DNA from 3 places in the Streptomyces sp. NPDC087787 genome. Region 2 is predicted to be linked to each of the others. Evidence: riboswitches for the same ligand, from Rfam matches in the RefSeq annotation. Region 2 holds a riboswitch; each other region holds the start of a gene.
The links. Region 2 has a riboswitch for thiamine pyrophosphate ahead of thiC (phosphomethylpyrimidine synthase ThiC). Riboswitches for the same ligand answer to the same signal wherever they lie in the genome.

Region 1: linked by a shared signal. The riboswitch ahead of ACIOWN_RS27310 (thiamine ABC transporter substrate binding subunit) and the one ahead of thiC (phosphomethylpyrimidine synthase ThiC) in region 2 are both predicted to bind thiamine pyrophosphate.
Region 3: linked by a shared signal. The riboswitch ahead of thiO (glycine oxidase ThiO) and the one ahead of thiC (phosphomethylpyrimidine synthase ThiC) in region 2 are both predicted to bind thiamine pyrophosphate.

The regions. Positions count from the first base shown of each region.
Region 1 covers NZ_JBIUVQ010000019.1:60,250-64,454, forward strand. Annotated here, with positions in the region: gene ACIOWN_RS27305 (iron ABC transporter permease) at 1-614, opposite strand, end outside; gene ACIOWN_RS27310 (thiamine ABC transporter substrate binding subunit) at 590-1,666, opposite strand; TPP riboswitch at 1,749-1,854, opposite strand; gene rlmN (23S rRNA (adenine(2503)-C(2))-methyltransferase RlmN) at 1,898-3,004, opposite strand; gene ACIOWN_RS27320 (hypothetical protein) at 3,059-3,466, opposite strand; gene ACIOWN_RS27325 (hypothetical protein) at 3,551-3,859, opposite strand.
Region 2 covers NZ_JBIUVQ010000005.1:211,539-215,743, forward strand. Annotated here, with positions in the region: gene ACIOWN_RS10660 (SsgA family sporulation/cell division regulator) at 1-426, shown strand, start outside; gene ACIOWN_RS10665 (YibE/F family protein) at 537-2,027, opposite strand; TPP riboswitch at 2,099-2,276, shown strand; gene thiC (phosphomethylpyrimidine synthase ThiC) at 2,269-4,101, shown strand.
Region 3 covers NZ_JBIUVQ010000001.1:488,914-493,118, reverse strand. Annotated here, with positions in the region: gene thiE (thiamine phosphate synthase) at 1-419, opposite strand, end outside; gene ACIOWN_RS02290 (Rv2175c family DNA-binding protein) at 562-927, opposite strand; gene ACIOWN_RS02285 (FAD-dependent oxidoreductase) at 994-2,223, opposite strand; TPP riboswitch at 2,394-2,505, shown strand; gene thiO (glycine oxidase ThiO) at 2,503-3,669, shown strand; gene thiS (sulfur carrier protein ThiS) at 3,666-3,866, shown strand; gene ACIOWN_RS02270 (thiazole synthase) at 3,870-4,205, shown strand, end outside.

The DNA of each region.
Region 1 (4,205 bases), on a different contig from region 2:
GCTGGGGCCAGCGCGGGGAGGGTGACCTTGCGCCAGGCGGTCAGCGGCGAGGCGCCGAGCATCCGGGCCGCCTCCTCCTGGCGCGGGTCGAGCCCCGCCCACAGTCCGCCCACGGTCCGTACGACGACGGCGTAGTTGAAGAAGACGTGGGCGAGCAGGATCGCCCACACCGTGGTGTCCAGCCGGACGCCCCACAGTTCGTCGAGCAGGCCGCCGCGCCCGACCAGCGCGAGGAACGCGGTGCCGACCACGACGGTGGGCAGCACGAACGGCACGGTGACGACGGCCCGCAGGACGTGCCGGCCGGGGAAGTCGAGGCGGGCGAAGACATAGGCGCCGGGCAGGGCGACGAGCAGGGTGAGCGCGGTGGAGGCGAGCGCCTGCCAGGTGGTGAACCACAGCACGTGCCGGATGTCGGACTGTCCGAACACATCGGTGATCCGCCCCAACTGCCAGGCCCCGTCCGTCTCCAGGCCGCGCCGGACGATCGCGGTCACGGGGTAGGCGAAGAACACCGCGAAGAACGCGACGGGCACGGCCATGAGGCCGAGCCGCGCCGCGTTCCCCGTCCGGCGGCCGCGTCCGCGGCCTACCTGAGGACGAGCGAGGTCCACGACTTGACCCACTGGTCACGGTTGGCGGCGATCCTGTCGGGGGCCAGGGTCTCGGGGTTCTTGGCCTGGGGGCCGTACTTCACGAACTCCGGCGGCACCTGGGCGGCTTCGCGCACCGGGTGGACGAACATGCTCAGCGGCATGTCGTCCTGGAACTCCTTGGTGATCAGGAAGTCCAGGAAGGCCTTGCCCCCTTCGGTGTTCCTGGCGTTGCTGAGCAGTCCCGCGTACTCGACCTGGCGGAAGCAGGTGCCCTGCGCGACGCCGGTCGGCGCGGTCTTCGGCCGCGGGTCGGCGTAGATGACCTCGGCGGGCGGCGAGGAGGCGTAGGAGACGACGAGGGGCCGGTCGCCCTTGGCCTTCCTGCCGCCCGCGGAACCGGAGAACTCCTGGTTGTAGGCCTGCTCCCAGCCGTCGACGACCTTGACGCCGTTGGCCTTGAGCTTCTTCCAGTAGTCCTGCCAGCCCTGGTCGCCGTACCTGGCGGCGGTGCCGAGCAGGAAGCCGAGGCCGGGCGAGGAGGTGGCGGCGTTCTCGGTGACGAGGAGGTTCCTGTACTCCGGCTTGATCAGGTCGTCGAACGAGGCTGGCGGGGTCAGCCGGTGGTCGGCGAAGTACTTCTTGTCGTAGTTGACGCAGATGTCGCCGGTGTCGATGGGCGTGACCCGGTGCTTGGCCTCGTCGACCCGGTACTGCGGCAGGATCAGGTCGGCGTCCTTCGGCTCGTACGGCTGGAACAGCCCGTTGTCCAGGGCGCGGGACAGCAGGGTGTTGTCGACGCCGAAGAAGACGTCGCCCTGCGGGTTGTCCTTGGTGAGGATGGCCTTGTTGACGGCCTGGCCGGCGTCGCCGTCCTCCAGGACCTTCACCTTGTAGCCGGAGCTCTTCTCGAAGTCGGCGATGACGCTCTTGGAGGCGGCCCACGAGTTGTGGCTGACGAGGGTCACCGTCTTGGAGCCCGCGGAGCCCTTGCCGTCGGGTGACGAGCCGCACGCCGACAGCGTGACCAGGCCGAGCCCGACCGCGGCTACGGCGAACGTCTTGATGTGCACTGGATGTCCTCCTGGGGGTTGGCCAGGAAGAGACGCGGCCCTGCCCGGGGTCCGCGAGGGACACCCGGGCAGGGCACAACAGCTTGAGTGATGACCGAACTTCCTACCCAGAATGACCTGGGCGAGGTTCAGAGGGTCTGCGGCCGGTGCCGCACTCTCAGCGCTGTGGCGCTCCCCTGTCGGAATATGAAGATGTGTAGATTCCCAGCCTACCGTCCGGCCACCGCCCGGCTACCTTTCGGTGGCGGCCAGCTGACCGCAGGCGCCGTCGATCTCCTGGCCCCGGGTGTCCCGGACGGTCACCGGCACACCGTGGGCGGCGATCGCCTCGACGAACGCCTTCTCGTCCTCGGGCCGGGACGCGGTCCACTTCGAGCCGGGCGTCGGGTTCAGCGGGATGAGGTTGACGTGCACGGGCTTGCCCTTGAGCAGCCGGCCGAGCCGGTCGCCACGCCACGCCTGGTCGTTGATGTCCCGGATCAGCGCGTACTCGATGGACAGCCGGCGCCCGGACCTGGCGGTGTACTCGAATCCGGCGTCGAGCACCTCCCGCACCTTCCACCGCGTGTTGACCGGGACGAGCGTGTCGCGCAGTTCGTCGTCCGGTGCGTGCAAGGAGATGGCGAGCCGGCACTTGAAGCCCTCGTCGGAGAACCGGTGGATCGCCGGAACCAGGCCCACCGTCGAGACGGTGATCCCCCGCTGGGACAGCCCGAGGCCGTCCGGCTCGGGGGCGGTCAGGGCGCGGATGGCGGCGACGACGCGGTTGTAGTTGGCGAGCGGCTCGCCCATGCCCATGAAGACGATGTTCGACAGGCGCGCGGGACCACCGGGGACCTCGCCGTCCCGCAGGGCGCGCATCCCGTCGACGATCTGGTGCACGATCTCGGCGGTGGACAGGTTCCGGTCGAGCCCGGCCTGTCCCGTGGCGCAGAACGGGCAGTTCATGCCGCAGCCCGCCTGCGAGCTGATGCACATGGTCACCCGGTCCGGGTAGCGCATGAGCACCGACTCCACGAGCGTGCCGTCGAACAGGCGCCACAGCGTCTTGCGGGTGGTCCCCTGGTCGGTCGACAGATGCCGTACGACCGTCATCAGCTCGGGAAGCAGCGCCTCCTGGAGCTTGGCGCGGGACCCGGCGGGGATGTCGGTCCACTGCTCCGGGTCGTGCGCGTACCGCGCGAAGTAGTGCTGCGAGAGCTGCTTCGCACGAAACGGCTTCTCGCCGATCGCGGCGACAGCCTCCTTGCGCTCGGCGGGCGACAGGTCGGCAAGATGCCGCGGCGGCTTCTTGGCTCCGCGCGGGGCGACGAAAGTGAGTTCTCCGGGCTTAGGCATGGCTGTACCAGTGTCGCAGATCCAATCCGCGCTGCCGCAGGGCGCCCGGGGATGCTAATGCCGCGCCCACTGTCGCAGCTTCCTGATGACACGATCCTTCTGGAGACGGGTTGCCGAGATTTCACCCGGGCTCGTCATGAACGCCGTGAGGGGGGTCCATCGCTTACGTCCGTTGCGAGCCGTCCACCGCACCGCGGGGAAGTCCGTGATCTCCGTGATGCGCTTTCGGTCGATCACTCGTGTGCGCAGGTAGCCATGGATCACCAGCCGCGAGTGTTCGTACGTCACACTGAGTCGATATCCCCGCACCGTCAGGGCAGCGAACCCGATCACGCCCAGACCAGCCGCAAGCCGTGCGATGGCGGTATCGGCTTGCGTCGCGTACGCAAGGCGGACAACCGCCGGAACGGCTCCGAGGCCGCTGTTGGCCAGACGGTTCGGCGTGGACGTCGATTGCTCCATGAGGTTCCTCGTGTGGTCGCGCCTGCCGGCGCAGCCTACAGCCGGCGGGGCATGGCCATGCCAGCCACACAACGGCCGCGGCAGTCACAGCCAACTGGCCCAGCCGAAAGTCAGGAGGTAAGACCGCGTGACGGCGGCCCACCCGCGGCGCCCGCCACGGACAACCGCGAGAAGGGCGACGGCGAACCAGGCCGCGACCGCTCCACCGACCATCAGAGCCCACTGGGCGCCGCCAGCGGCAGCGATCAAGGCGACGACGATGACCATGATGGCGAGCCCGGCATGGGCACCGCCGGTACTCACACGGAGCATCTCGCGCACGACCCGACGGTCCTCAGCGAGCACCCGCTCGTACGCGTTCAGTTCACGCCCCGCACCGTCCTGCTCCTGCATGCCCCGCGCCACAAGCCCTCCTCACACAGCCTGGCCCAAGATGAAGCCGGCACTCGTCCAGACGCCGCAGCCCGCCGCACCGTTGCCCATCGCGTCCGCCGACGCGCCTCCTGCCTGAACGGGCAGGCAGCGGGCATGGCACACTCCGGAGACGGCCGGTGATGGTGAGTGATTTCGCCAGGGGGAGAGACATGACCGATGGGTGGCCCAAGCGCTGGTGGACCGCCGCTCTCCTGGCTGCGGGACTGGCCGGAAAGGTGGCCTACGACGTCTGGTGGACGGTGCGGATTCTTGCGGGGCCGGCAGTGGACTGGTGGAGCCTTCTCACACGGTGCCTGGGGGGAAC
Region 2 (4,205 bases):
GTACAGGCAGAGGTCATGATGAGCTTTCTCGTGTCCGAGGAGCTCTCCTTCCGCATCCCGGTGGAGTTGCGGTACGAGACCTGTGATCCCTATGCCGTACGGCTGACCTTTCATCTGCCCGGAGACGCCCCGGTGACCTGGGTGTTCGGACGGGAACTGCTGATCGACGGGGTGGGGACCCCGTGCGGTGACGGCGATGTGCGCATCTCACCGGCCGGCCGCGACTCGCTGAGCGCGGTCCTGATCCGGCTTCAGGTCGGTGGCGACCGGGCGCTGTTCCGCTCCTCGACGGCGCCCCTGGTGGCGTTCCTGGACCGTACGGACAAGCTGGTGCCCCTGGGGCAGGAGGGCGCGCTGGCCGACTTCGACGCCCACCTCGACGAAGCCCTGGACCGCATCCTGGCGGAGGAACAGAGCGCGGGCTGAGCCCTCGCGGCAGGCGGCACGGGCGCTGCCGTAACGCTTCGCCACGGCGCCAGGGTGTGCAGGAACGCTTCGCCGGTCGCCCGGGACGCAGACAGCCCCCGGGCCCGGCGTCAGCGCCTGCGGCGCCTGCCCCTTGCGCCGCGCGCCGGAGCGGGCAGGGCGGCCGGTGCCGCGGCCTCCATCAGTCCCGGACGGTCGGCCGAGACCACGAGTGCCGCCAGCGCCGTGGTGACCGGCACCGAGGCGACCAGGCCGATCGAGCCCACCAGCGTGCGCACGATCTCCTCCGCGACGAGTTCACTGGTGGCGACTGTCGTCACACCGCTCTGTGCGATGGAGAACAGCAGCAGCAGGGGGAGCGCCGCACCCGCGTACGCGAGGACGAGGGTGTTGACGACGGAGGCGATGTGATCGCGTCCGATGCGGATGCCCGCGCGATACAGCTCGCGCCGGCCCATCGCGGGGTTGGCCTCGTGCAACTCCCAGACCGCCGAGGTCTGGGTCACCGTCACATCGTCCAGAACGCCGAGCGAGCCGATGATGACACCGGCGAGCAGCAGGCCGCTCATGTCTATCGACGGATACAGGCCGTGGATCAGTCCGGTGCTGTCGTCGGTGTTGCCGGTCAGCGCGGCCCAGCCGATGAACAGGGAGCCCAGAAAGCCGATCAGCATCAGCGAGATCAGCGTGCCGAGTACCGCGACCGAGGTACGTGCGGACAGGCCATGGCACATGTACAGCGCGATCAGCATGATGGCGCTGGCCCCCACCACCGCCACCACCAGTGGGTTCGATCCCTGAAGGACCGCGGGCAGGATGAAGAGGTTCAGCACCAGGAAGCTGATGGCCAGCGCGACCAGCGCCATGACGCCCCGCATCCGCCCGACGACCACGACGGCGAGTGCGAAGACACCGGCCAGCAGTGCCATCGGGAAGCGCCGGTCGACGTCGGTGACCGAGTACTGCAAATCCTTGGGTGCTGAGGGCTCGTAGGCGACCACGACCTTCTCGCCCTGATGCAGCTGCCGGGACTGGTCGGGCTGCACGATCTCGGTGAAGGTACGGCCCTTGTCGCTGCCGGTATCCACCCGGATCGTGGCCTTCTTGCAGGCCCCGGACTGCTGCTGCTGTGCTGAGGAGCCCTCGGCGGTGGAGGTGTCGCCGGTCGGTGCGTCCCCGGAGGCGTTCACCGACCCGCAGCTGACCTCGAGCACCTCGACGACGGTGGCCTGCTGGGTCTGCCGGTCGAAGCCGACGCCGGTGCGCTCGTGCGACGGGGCCCCGCCCGGCCACAGGACGGCGAGTCCGGCCACCACCAGGGCGGCGAACGGAATCAGGATCGCGGCGATCACCTTGCGGAGGTGCTTCGACACGGGTGCGGCGGGCCCGTGGCTGTGACTGTGCCCGTGTCCGCCACCGCTCCCCGGGCCGTGCCCGTGGTCGTTCCCCGGGCCGTGCCCGCCCCCGGTCGCGGGGCCGTGCCCGTGGCCGGTACCGGCGCCATGCCCATGGCTCGTGCCAGTGGCTTCCTGACCGTGCCGGAAGTCCTGTTCGCGCCGGGGTTCGGGCGGCGGATGGGGGAACTGCTCTGTCGTGGTCACCGCCCGATCATCGCAAGAACGGGACAGGCCCACTGTTCACCGCGCCACAATGGACGCTAGCGTGGTGGCACCTTTGCACACGCGGGAGCTCGGAGCACCGGGCTGAGAGGGCGCTGACCTCCGTCTTCGCGATGTTTCACGTGGAACGTGCGATGTTTCACACGAGACGCCGACAGACGGACACCGCTGCGTCGACCGCCGAACCTGTTACCGGGTAATGCCGGCGTAGGGAGTAGGTCTCATGACCAACAAGGACGTACGCACGCCTGCCTCCAAGCAGATCTCCGGCGGCGCGGAGCAGATCGCTTCCGCCGCTTCCGGCGAGGAGGCCGGGAAGTCCATCGGCTGGCACAAGGGCTACGTGGAGGGCTCACGGCCCGATCTGCGGGTGCCGGTCCGTCAGGTGCACCTCAGCAACGGGCAGTCGGTCACGCTGTACGACACCTCCGGCCCGTACACCGATCCGCTCGTCGGCACCGATGTCCGCAGGGGCCTGCCGCCGTCGCGGGAGAACTGGATCGTGGCCCGCGGCGACACCGAGGAGTACGCGGGCCGTCCGGTCCGCCCCGAGGACGACGGAATCAAGCACACCTCGCCGCGCGGCGGTCTGCGCAACCTCGACGCGGTGTTCCCCGGAAGGCCGCGCCAGCCCCGCCGCGGCCGTGACGGCCGAGCCGTGACACAACTCGGGTACGCGCGCCGCGGGGAGATCACTCCGGAGATGGAGTTCGTGGCCATCCGGGAGAACGTCGCTCCCGAGACGGTCCGCGAGGAGATCGCGGCAGGCCGTGCGGTGCTGCCGGCCAACGTCAACCACCCGGAGATCGAGCCGATGATCATCGGCAAGCGGTTCCTGGTGAAGGTCAACGCCAACATCGGCAACTCCGCGGTGACCTCCTCCATCGAGGAGGAGGTGGAGAAGATGACCTGGGCGACCCGCTGGGGCGCCGACACGGTCATGGACCTCTCCACCGGCCGCAACATCCACACCACCCGGGAGTGGGTGCTGCGCAACTCCCCCGTCCCCATCGGCACGGTCCCGCTCTACCAGGCCCTGGAGAAGGTGGACGGCAGGGCCGAGGAATTGACCTGGGAGATCTACAAGGACACCGTCGTCGAGCAGGCCGAGCAGGGCGTGGACTACATGACCGTCCACGCCGGGGTGCGCCTCGCCCATGTGCCGCTCACCGCGAACCGCAAGACCGGCATCGTCTCGCGCGGCGGCTCGATCATGGCCGCCTGGTGCCTGGCGCACCACAAGGAGTCGTTCCTCTACGAGAACTTCGAGGAGCTCTGCGAGATCCTCGCCGCCTACGATGTCACCTACTCGTTGGGCGACGGGCTCCGGCCCGGCTCGATCGCGGACGCCAACGACGAGGCCCAGTTCGCGGAACTGCGCACGCTCGGGGAACTCGGCCGGATCGCCAGGCGTTTGAACGTACAGACCATGATCGAGGGCCCGGGGCACGTCCCGATGCACAAGATCAAGGAGAACATCGACCTTCAGCAGGAGATCTGCGATGAGGCTCCGTTCTATACGCTCGGCCCGCTGACGACGGACGTCGCACCGGCGTACGACCACATCACCTCCGGCATCGGCGCGGCGATGATCGCCTGGTGGGGCACGGCGATGCTCTGCTACGTCACGCCCAAGGAGCACCTGGGCCTGCCCAACCGCGACGACGTCAAGACCGGCGTCATCACCTACAAGATCGCCGCCCATGCGGCCGACCTCGCCAAGGGGCACCCGGGCGCCCAGGAGTGGGACGACGCGCTGTCCGACGCCCGCTTCGAGTTCCGGTGGGAGGACCAGTTCAACCTCGCCCTCGACCCGGACACGGCACGGGAGTTCCACGACGAGACCCTCCCGGCGGAACCCGCCAAGACGGCCCACTTCTGCTCGATGTGCGGCCCGAAGTTCTGCTCGATGAAGATCAGCCAAAGCATCACAGAGCGGTTCGGTGGTGCGGCGGCCGAGGGTGCCACGGCGGAGGAGATCGCCGAGGGCATGCTGCAGAAGTCGAAGGAGTTCGCGGAGGCGGGGAACCGGGTGTACCTGCCGATCGCCGACTGACGCAAGGCGGGGCGGTGCTCTTCGCGAGTGGGCAAGGGCACCGCTCCGGATTGCTCTCGGGACGTGCGCCCGCCGCCGGTGGGGGCGGGGACGAGAGTGTCGCG
Region 3 (4,205 bases), on a different contig from region 2:
AAGTAGTCCACGCCGTCCTGCACGGCCGCGGCGGCGGCCTCGTCCTCGGCGTGCGTGGACCGGCCGATCAGGACGCCGTCGCCGAGGATGGCGCGGGCGGCCGGCACCGGAAGGTCCCCCTGCCCCAGGTGCAGCACATCGGCGCGGGCCGCGTGGGCGACGTCCGCCCGGTCGTTGACCGCGAGCAGCTTCCCGTGCCGAGCGCACGCGTCGGCGAACACCTCCAGCAGGCGCAGCTCCTCCCCCGCCTCGATGCCCTTGTCCCGCAACTGCACGACGTCGACGCCCGCCGCCAGCACCGCGTCGAGGAACCCGGCCAGGTCCCCCTGCCGCCTGCGAGCGTCCGTGCACAGGTACAGGCGCGCGGCACCGAGCCGACCACGGGCGTCGGCTGCGGCAACGGCAGCGGTCTCAGGCATACGCGGGTCCCCCCGGCTCGTCGGTTCCGTGGCTCGGCCGGCCACTCGGACGGACCCTATCCGCCCCTCCCGGCCGGCCGGTGCGGCCACCGCCCGCCCGGCCGCCGGGGCCGCGGCCGGGGGGCGTGGAGGAGTGGCCGGGTCAGACGGCGAGGGCCTGGGCGCGGCGCTTCACCTCTGTGCCACGGTTCTCACTCAGGGCCTGGGCGGGGGTGCCCGGCAGGGTCGGGTCGGGGGTGAACAGCCATTCGATCATCTCTTCGACCGTGAAGCCGTCGTCCCTCAGGAGCGTCAGGGTGCCGGACAGGCCCTTGACGACCTTGTCGCCGTCGATGAAGGCGGCGGGGACGTGCAGCGCGCGGTTCTCACCACGGCGTACGGCGATGAGCTGGCCCTCCTTGACCAACTGCCGCACACGTGTCACCTCGACGCCGAGCTGTTCGGCGATGTCGGGAAGGGTGAGCCAGTCAGGGACGAGAGCGTCGATCTTCGTGTCAATCTCGGTCACGGACACAAGCGTGCCATCTGCCACTGACACTCGGAAGCCAGGCCCGTCCACCCGGGGACGTGTGCCTCACGCGGTCGCCGCCTTCAGGGGCTTCGCCGGGTCCGCCAGCAGCCGCGGATCCATGGGCGTGCCGGACTCGATCAGCCGCCGCCCCTGCGCCAGATCCCGCGGCCGGCCGACGGCCAGGAGGGCGACGAGCCGGCCCTCGCGGAGCCAGCAGACGGTCCACGCCGGTCCGGTGCGATCGCCGCGCCAGACGACGGCGTCGGCCGACGTGTGGTGTCCCGCGTACTGGACGAAGCGCCCGAACTGCTCGGACCAGAAGTACGGCACCGGGTCGTAGACCACGGGGGTGAGGCCGACGATGTCGGCCGCGACCGTGCGCGGACCCTGGAGCGCGTTGTCCCAGTGGTGGATCAGCAGGCGCTCGCCGTACCGTCCCGAGGGGAAGGAGGCGCAGTCGCCCACCGCGTACACGTCCGGCACGGAGGTGCGCAGATGGTCGTCCGCCAGGACGTCCCCGTGCGGGCCCAGCGCGATGCCGGAGCCGGCCAGCCAGTCCGTGGCGGGGCGCGCGCCGATGCCGACCACGACGGCGCCCGCGGGCAGCCGGGAGCCGTCGTCGAGGACGACCGCTCCGGGTTCGACGCGCTCCACGCGCGCGTGGGTGCGCAGTTCGGTGCCGCTGTCGGCGTACCAGGCGGTCATCGGCTCGGCCACCTCTGCGGGCAGCGCCCCGGCGAGCGGGCGGTCCGCGGCCTCCACGACGGTCACGGCGCAGCCCGCCTCGCGCGCGGCGGTGGCGAACTCGGCGCCGATCCAGCCCGCGCCCACGACCACGATGTCGTGCTGCTCGGTGAGCACCGGCCGCAGCCGTTCGGCGTCGTCCAGGGTGCGCAGCAGGTGGACGCCCTGCACGCCCTCCGTGCCGGGCAGCCGGATCGGTTCGGCGCCGGTGGCCAGGACGAGGACGTCGTACGGCACCGGTCCGGCCGAGGTCTCCAGCACGCGGGCGCCGGGCCGCACGGCCAGTGCCTCGCAGCCGAGCCGCAGTTCGAGGCCGAGCGCCTCGAAGTCGATGTCGAAGGCGGAGCCCTCGGCCTTGCCCAGCAGGACGGCCTTGGACAGCGGCGGCCGGTCGTAGGGCTGGTGGGGTTCGGCGCCGATCAGTGTCACGGTGCCGGTGAAGCCCTGCTCGCGCAGGGCGACCGCGGTCTGCACACCGGCCATGCCGGCGCCCGCGACGACCACGCGCCGCGGCCCCGATGTGCCCTGTTCCTGCGTCTGGTCGCTCACCTGATCACCATAATTCAACTGACGCGGCGTCAGTCAGGGGCGTGCGGGGTGACCCGCTCCACAACCTGCCCCCAGCCTCTTCCCCCATGCCCGCCCGCCGCACGGCCGCCCCTCGTACGCGGGAGGCTCACCTACCGGGGCGGTGTTCCGCGGGCTAGGGTGGCGACCGTACAAGCACTCGCGGGAGCCCGGACGCACCGGGCTGAGAGGGAGGCTGGCGGCCTCCGACCGTACGAACCTGATCCGGGTCATGCCGGCGAAGGGAGGGGCTGGACGCCCATGTCGTTGCCACGTACGTCCGACGTCCTCGTCGTGGGGGGCGGAATCATCGGCCTCGTGACGGCCTGGCGCTCGGCGCAGCGCGGGTTCGCCACGGCCGTGGTGGACCCCGAGCCGGGCGGCGGGGCCGCACAGGTGGCCGCCGGGATGCTGGCCGCCGTCACCGAACTGCACTACGGCGAGCAGACGTTGCTCGCACTGAACCTGGCCTCCGCCCGCCGCTACCCGGACTTCGCGGCCGAGCTGACCGAGCTGACCGGCCACGACCTCGGCTACCGCCGCTGCGGCACCCTCGCCGTCGCGCTGGACGCCGACGACCGCGCCCACCTGCGGGAACTGCACGACCTTCAGCGCCGCTCGGGCCTGGAGTCCGAGTGGCTGTCGGGGCGGGACTGCCGCCGCCTCGAACCGATGCTCGCGCCGGGCGTGCGCGGCGGGCTGCGGGTGGACGGCGACCACCAGATCGATCCGCGGCGGCTCGCCCGCGCCCTGGTCGCGGCCTGCGAGCGGGCGGGCGTGGTCTTCCACCGCGGCTGGGCAGAGCGGCTCACCGTGGCCCGGGGCCGGGCAACGGGCTGTGTGCTGCGGGACGGCACCGCGCCGGCCGCGGAGCGGGTGGTCCTCGCCGCGGGCAGCCTCAGCGGACGGCTCGCGGGCGTTCCGGACGAGGTGCTGCCGCCGGTGCGGCCGGTGAAGGGGCAGGTGCTTCGGCTGACGGTGCCGAAGCGGTACGCGCCGTTCCTGAGCCGCACCGTGCGGGCCGTGGTGCGCGGCAGCCAGGTCTACCTGGTGCCCCGGCTCGACGGCGAGCTGGTCGTCGGGGCCACGAACGAGGAGCTGGGCTGGGACACGACGGTGACGGCGGGCGGCGTGTACGAGCTGCTGCGCGACGCCCACGAGCTGGTGCCGGGGATCACCGAGCTGCCGCTCACGGAGACCCGGGCGGGTCTGCGGCCCGGCTCCCCCGACAACGCGCCGCTGCTCGGCCCGACCGGCCTCGACGGCCTGCTGCTCGCCACCGGCCACTACCGCAACGGCGTACTGCTCACGCCGGTCACCGGTGACGCCATGGCGCACGTCCTGACCACCGGCGAGCTGCCGGACGAGGTCCGCCCCTTCTCCCCCAGGCGCTTTTACGCCGCGGCACTCACGGAGCAGCCCGCATGAACATCTCCGTCAACGGTGAGCCCCGCCGGGTAGCGCCCGGCACGTCACTCGGCACCGTCGTGCAGGCACTGAGCGCGGCGCCCTCCGGAGTGGCCGCCGCCCTCAACGAGACCGTCGTCCCGCGCGCGCGGTGGTCGTCCACGGCCCTGGCCGAGGGCGACCGCGTCGAAGTGCTGACCGCCGTCCAGGGAGGCTGAGCCATGGCCGACGACCCCTTCGTCCTCGGTGGTACGCCCTTCACCTCCCGGCTGATCATGGGTACCGGCGGCGCGACCGGCCTGGAGGTCCTGAAGCGGGCGCTCGTGGCCTCCGGAACGGAGCTGACCACGGTCGCGATGCGTCGGGTGGATCCCTCCGTGCACGGCTCGGTCCTGTCGGTGCTGGAGTCGCTCGGGATCCGGGTGCTGCCCAACACCGCGGGCTGCTTCACCGCGGGCGAGGCGGTCCTCACCGCCCGGCTGGCGCGGGAGGCGCTCGGCACGGACCTCGTCAAGCTGGAGGTCATCGCCGACGAGCGCACACTGCTGCCGGACCCG